3 regions of the Brevibacillus sp. JB24b genome follow, and region 1 is predicted to be linked to each of the others. Evidence: predicted binding sites of a transcription regulator. Region 1 holds the regulator's gene; each other region holds the start of a gene.

What was found. The regulator Rex, encoded in region 1, represses fermentation and respiration genes when NADH is low (regulators of the CRP and FNR family bind a similar motif). The targets are predictions, from matches to a motif close to TTGTGAAATATTTCACAA.
Region 2: the regulator Rex is predicted to act here: its motif matches at 1,343-1,360, upstream of ACQV1I_RS08885 (cytochrome ubiquinol oxidase subunit I).
Region 3: the regulator Rex is predicted to act here: its motif matches at 1,149-1,166, upstream of qoxA (cytochrome aa3 quinol oxidase subunit II).

Annotation. Positions count from the first base shown of each region.
Region 1 covers NZ_JBNVQV010000001.1:2,113,372-2,115,650, reverse strand. Annotated here, with positions in the region: gene ACQV1I_RS10340 (amidohydrolase) at 1-868, opposite strand, end outside; gene ACQV1I_RS10335 (redox-sensing transcriptional repressor Rex) at 907-1,530, opposite strand; gene ACQV1I_RS10330 (ComEC/Rec2 family competence protein) at 1,542-2,279, opposite strand, start outside.
Region 2 covers NZ_JBNVQV010000001.1:1,821,219-1,823,497, reverse strand. Annotated here, with positions in the region: gene ACQV1I_RS08885 (cytochrome ubiquinol oxidase subunit I) at 1-1,244, opposite strand, end outside; gene ACQV1I_RS08880 (heavy metal translocating P-type ATPase) at 1,593-2,279, opposite strand, start outside.
Region 3 covers NZ_JBNVQV010000001.1:4,079,977-4,082,255, reverse strand. Annotated here, with positions in the region: gene ACQV1I_RS19200 (aldo/keto reductase) at 1-982, shown strand, start outside; gene qoxA (cytochrome aa3 quinol oxidase subunit II) at 1,286-2,152, shown strand; gene qoxB (cytochrome aa3 quinol oxidase subunit I) at 2,205-2,279, shown strand, end outside.

The sequences.
Region 1 (2,279 bases):
TTGCAAGCATCTCAGGAACCCTAGCTACACCACTAGCCAATTTTAAGTTACTAATTGGATTATGAGCTACTTTAACATCATATTTAGCCAACGTATCAATCTCTTCATCTGTTAAGTGAACCGCATGAGCAACTAATGTTGGGTGATTAAATACACCTAGATTCTCTAGGTGAGCAACTGGTCGTACACCATAATCCTGAACGTTTTGTTCCACTTCTGCTTTTGATTCAGACATATGAATATGTAATGGTACGTTTAATTCAATAGCCTTCTCAAGGATTTGCTGGATATACTCAGGAGAGCACGTATAAGGAGCATGCGGTGACATCATTGTATGGATACGACCGTTAGCTGCACCGTTCCAACGTGATGCGAATGATGCTGCTTCTTGTAATTTCTGTTGACGTTCTTCTTCTGAGCAAAACCCAATCACTCCACGGCAAAGTACGCCACGCATCCCAGATGCTTCCACCTCTTGAGCTACTGTATCCATATGATCATACATGTCTACAAAGGTAGTTGTACCCGTACGGATCATTTCGATAATAGAAATAGCTGTACCCCATTTCACATGCTCTGCTGTAAATTGACCTTCCATTGGCCACATTTTATCTTCCAGCCATTGTTTCAAAGGTAGGTCATCCGCAAATCCACGTAGTAGGGACATGCCTACGTGACCATGTGTATTAATTAATCCTGGCATTACATATTTATTTGTTCCATCAATGATCTCGTCATATGCTGATAAATCTTCAGGTGTTTTACCTACATATGTAATTTTTCCCCCGTCAAAGCCAACCGCTCCATTATAAATAACCTCATTTTGTTCATTAACAGTAATTACGGTTGCATTGGTAATGATTTTCATCAACGTAGACACTCTCCTCTTTTTCTGTTTTTGATTCCTTAATTTAAATAATAGGCTAAACTTTGTAAGCTGGAAGTCAAATCGTTATGATCAATTTTCACTTCTTTTTCAGTTCGAATCGTTGTTGGTGCAAAATTTAGGATCGCTTCTATTCCAGCTTCAATCAGTTTATTTGCCACCTCTTGTGCTGCGGAAGCAGGCGTCGTAATAATCGCCATACGAATTTGTTTTTCTTTAATAATTTCTTCCATTTGATCAATCGGTTCAATGACCAATCCACCTAAATCTTTGCCTATTTTCTGTGGGTCCGCATCAAAAATGGAAACAATTTTCATATTATCTTTTAAATAGACATTGTAATTTGAAATCGCTTGGCCTAAATTACCGGCTCCCACCAATGCTACATGAATCACTTGGTCCAATTTTAAGATATGACGAATCTTTTCAATCAAGTAATCTACGTCATAGCCAATACCTTTTTTTCCAAAGTCACCAAATGCAGATAGGTCCTTTCGAATTTGGGCTGGGTTAATATCCATTGTTTTGCCCATCTGTTGGGAAGAAACCGTTTTTACTTGTAACTCCTGTAGATTTGTTAAATATCGCAAATAGATCGGCAGACGGCGAACGACCGCTTCAGAAATTTTTGGTACTTTCCCCATAAATTGCACTCCTAACTTCGTTGTCTATCATGTATAGAGGTCTTGACTGCCTTTAAAACCTTATAATCTTGTCCATTAGAGAGAATGGTAATTGATCCATCCCGGCTAGTGACATACGTATCTGCCCATGATTCCTCCAAACGCTCCACCACTTCACGCATGGAGTCTTTCCACTGCTCCCGAGGAATGCCGGTTTGCACAACGGCAATCTGAGGATCCACCTTCGTTAAAAAGGCTTGAATAGAGGCTTGATTGCTACCCTGTGCCGCAACCTTTATGATCTCAGCAGGCAATAGAGAAGGATATTTTACAAGCAACCGCTCCTCTGCTTTTTCATTAATGGCACTGGTGAACAAAAATTGGAGTTTTCCTTGGGTCAGACAAAACACAAGCGAATTATCCTGTGGTGATAAAAACAGGTTCTCGCTGGGATGTAAAAATGTGATCTCCACATCTTTTCCCTCTAGTAATTGATCCTTTTCCTTTACATACACAACTTGCTTTTCCCTAGATATATGGATATTACTGTGAATTGCGAAGGCTGTCAATTTCGGCATGTAAATCTTATCAAATTGAATTTTCTCCGCTAACTTATCATAGCCACCAATATGAGTAGGTAAATCGTTTGTCAATAACAGGTAATCCACTTTTGTAACATGACGTTCAAGTAGCAAGGAAACCAGTTTTTCGGTATCCTTTTCGCTACCAGTGTCAACTAGCATGGTTTTTCCCGTTGGAAATCGAATGAG
Region 2 (2,279 bases), 290 kb from region 1:
AACACTTCCCCAGCAGATACGCTTGGAGAAATACTATCTTCCGTTTTCATCAATCCAAAAACAGTCCACGGTTGACGACCAAATTCAGTCATAACCCAGCCTGCCGTATTAGCGATAAATGGTAAGGAAATACTATATACCATTGAATACATAAACCATTTATTTGGCTTGTCTAGCTTTTTGCGCCATGACAGATAGAGTCCAATCATGGAAAGTAGAATCATTAAGCTACCACCGGCTACCATGATGCGGAAACTCCAGAATGTCGTACGAACAGGTGGAATATAATCACCAGGACCATATTTTTGTTCGTATTCAGCTTGTAATTCAATCATTCCAGGAAGGTCACCTGAGAATTTACTATAGGATAGATAGCTTAACATATACGGAATTGAAACCTGTATTCCATTTTTCTGATTTTGTGGATCAATCGTAGCAAATACTGTCCAAGGAGCAGGGTCCGGACTTCTTTCCCACAACGCTTCACTTGCAGCCATTTTCATAGGCTGTGTTCCCACCAAGTATTGTGCTTGTTGGTGACCAAATACAGCAACAAGGATAGAAGATATAAGAGCAATCACAATCGATAACTGAAATGATGATTTAAAGAATGGTATCTCTTGTTTACGCAATAATTTATAAGCACTAACACCAGCTACTAGAAAAGCTCCTGTTGCAAACGCGGAAAAAATCGTATGCGGGAACTCTACCATTAACTGTCCATTTGTAACGAGCGCAAAAAAGTCATTCATCTCTGCTCGACCATTATTGATTTCAAAGCCTACAGGTCGTTGCATAAAAGAGTTAGCTAACAAAATCCAGAAAGCAGACATTGTCGTACCGAAAGACACCAGCCAAATACAGAGACAGTGGACTTTCTTTGATAAACGCTCCCAACCAAAAATCCATAAACCAATAAATGTAGATTCTAAAAAGAAAGCTAATAATGCCTCAATTGCAAGGGGTGCACCGAAAACGTCACCAACAAATCTAGAGTAATTAGACCAGTTCATACCAAATTGGAACTCCTGTAGAATCCCTGTTACCACACCTACACCAAAGTTAATTAGGAACAGCTTGCCCCAGAACTTTGCCATGTGCTTATATTTTTCTTCGCCTTTGACCACATACATCGTTTCCATTATTGCGATTAGAAAAGATAATCCAATCGTCAATGGGACGAAGATGAAGTGGAAAATCGTTGTGGAAGCAAACTGAGTACGTGATAGCAATACCAGATCCAAATCCATTGATTTCCTCATCCCTCTCTCTTGATAGTTTTTTAACTAAAAGGTATTTTATCTATCCTTGCGTTATTTTCTCAGATTGTTCCATACCCTATGTGTGATATTTATCACATTTAGTTCGATAGTTTCAATCTAATTTGAAAAGATTCATCTATCCGACAAAAAGTAACATTTTAACAAAAAACTATTCAGAAAATTACCTATATAACAACGTTTAGAAAATGATTAGTTGATCAAGGTAATTTTATTGAAAAAATGTTATTTTTTTGATAAACAAAAAAAAGACGACTACTATTTTCTGTAGCCGTCTTTTTTATTTTCGTTTTACGTTCATTTATTCTCTTCTTAAAGTTTTACCCGTTGCAATCGCAAAGCATTTAACACAACTGATACGGAACTCAGTGCCATCGCTGCACCTGCCAACCATGGAGCTAATAAGCCAGCAGCAGCAATTGGAATCCCCAAACAATTGTAGGCAAGAGCCCAAAACAAATTTTGTTTAATGTTCGTCATCGTTTTCTTGCTCATTTTGAAAGCATCCGCGATGCTATTTAGATCGCCCCGCATCAATGTAATATCAGCTGCTTCCATTGCTATATCTGTACCCGTTCCCATAGCAATACCTATATCTGCTGTGGCTAAAGCTGGAGCGTCATTGATTCCATCTCCAACCATCGCTACTTTTTTACCAGCTTGTTGTAATCTGGTTACTTCTGCTGCCTTTTCCTCTGGTAACACTTCTGCAATTACATGATCGACACCCACTTGAGCTGCAATCGCTTTTGCTGTTCGTTCATTATCGCCTGTTACCATATAGACACTTAGACCCATTTCTCTTAAGCGAGTAATCGCTTCCCGGGAGGTTTGTTTGACTGTATCCGCTACCGCAATTATTCCAGCATATTGTTGATCAATGGCAGCTAGCATTGCTGTTTTCCCTTCCTGCTCCCATTTTTCCATAATAGGTAATGCTTGATCGATCTGTACGTCAAATTTCTTCATTAGTTTACGTGTTCCAACTAATAATTCTTT
Region 3 (2,279 bases), 2.0 Mb from region 1:
CTTTGGAGTATGGACAGTAGCAACCAAATGGTGGGGGATAACGGATCGAAGTGTGGGGGAAAAGCTTTTGAAGTCTGCCTATCAAGATTACGGAATCACCTTTTTTGATACAGCTGATGTCTATGGTGATGGCTATGGAGAAGAAATCATTGCAAAGACATTAGGCGGTGTACGTGACAACCTATTTATAGCCACTAAATTTGGATATGATATATACAAAAATAGGGGGGAGAGAAAAGGACACACAGAGCTTCCTCAAAACTGGTCTAAGAAGCATATTATAATGGCCTGTGAACAAAGCTTGAAACGACTTGGTACAGATTATATTGATTATTATCAGCTTCACAATCCTCGGATGGAGGCAATCCAAAACGATGAAATTTTGGAAACTCTTGAGCAACTAAAATCTCAGGGGAAAATTCGTCATTATGGAGCGGCGATGGGTCCCGATCTGGGGTGGAAAAACGAATCCTTAGAGGCATGGCAAAGAGGATATGAAGCGGTTCAGGTCATCAACAATATAGTGGAGCAGGAGCCGGCTAGGGACCTATTGCAGGTAGCAGCAGAAGACGCACAAACATTAATCGTAAGAATCCCTCATGCGTCAGGGCTGTTGGATGGCACGTACGATCCCAATCTGCATTTCAGTAGATCAGACCACAGAGCTCATCGTCCCGTAGAGTGGATGAGGGCGGGCAATGAGGTGGTGAATGAATTAAAGGAGAAGGGAATATTTGACAGTAAAAATCGTACATTGGGACAATTGGCGATCCAATTCTCTCTCTACCATTCCTCTGTTCTCTCTGTTATTCCAAACATTACGAGTGAGGATCAGCTAAGAGAGTTTGCACTAGCTTCTGAGACGGCTCCCCTTTCCAAGGAAGAATATGAGCAATTGGAGCTACTTTGGGTAAATGGATATAACGAGCGTTTACGACAACCCTTATCCGATTCAAGTAGTAAACCAGCTCCTAAGCAGTAAGATACTACCTTTATCTATCTAGCAAAATGATCAAATGGTTATTACGAAAACCAGGCCCCAAAGGTTGACGAGAGCTTTACTATGTCGATCTTTGGGGCTTCTTTGCGTTGTGTATTTAGGTGATGGAGCTGGAAGTTAATTTTGTGACTATTTCTTGTCAATTTTGTTGCGAAGTATTGAACATGGATGAGAGAAATGCTATCCGACTGGATGGCGACTTTTTGGGGATCATTCATTAGGATAGGAATGTGGATCGGTTGTTATCAATTTTAAAAATCAACAGGAAAGGGGTACTTGATAAAAATGAAATGGGCTCTATATGCTTTTATTTTAGCTACTATTTCATTGCTTACAGGCTGTGGTGACAGGTTAATGGTCTTGGACCCAAAAGGACCTCAAGCCCAGACACAAGCAGACGTGATTATGATCTCCATTTGGACGATGTCGTTCATTGTCGTTGTTGTTATTGCACTTTTCGTATTTATGGTCACAAAATATCGTGCCTCTAAACAAAGAGAAGAATATGACCCTCCTTATATGGAAGGAAATTTGGTTGTTGAAATGGTTTGTGTAGGGATTCCGGTACTAATCGTCATTATTCTTTCTGTGATCTCTGTGAAAAGTAACTATATTGTGGAGTCAAGACCACAGGGATATGAGGATAAAAAACCGTTAGTTATTTATGCTTCAAGCTCCAACTGGAAGTGGCATTTTAGTTATCCGGAAGAAAATATTGAAACAGTCAACTACCTGCGTATACCAATAAACCGACCTATTGAATTTAAGCTGTATTCCTATGGACCAATCACTAGTTTCTGGGTTCCACAATTAGGGGGACAAAAATATGCCATGGCCGATATGGTTACTACCCTACATATAGCCGCTGATGTACCAGGTGATTACATGGGACGAAATGCAAATTTTAGTGGAAAAGGATTCGCTGAAAATACATTCAACGTCGAGGCAATGACTGAAACGAAATATGATAAATGGGTAGAAGAGGTTAAAACAACGGCTGAACCTCTTACGGAACAAAAATTCAATACATTACTAGAGCCGGGTCATGTTGGACAATCCACGTTTACTGGAACACATTTAGAATTTAGACCAGCTCCAGAAGGGGCAAATGGTGGACACCACCACCATCATGGTGCATCCCGAGACGAATAGTTCCTTCGTTTTTTAGACAAGACAATACATTTCAAAAAGGAGCCACAATAGTATGGATTACTTTACGAAATTTGCCGTTCCTCATCCCAGCCCTGCGATTTATGCATCGATGGTTGCCATTGTTCTG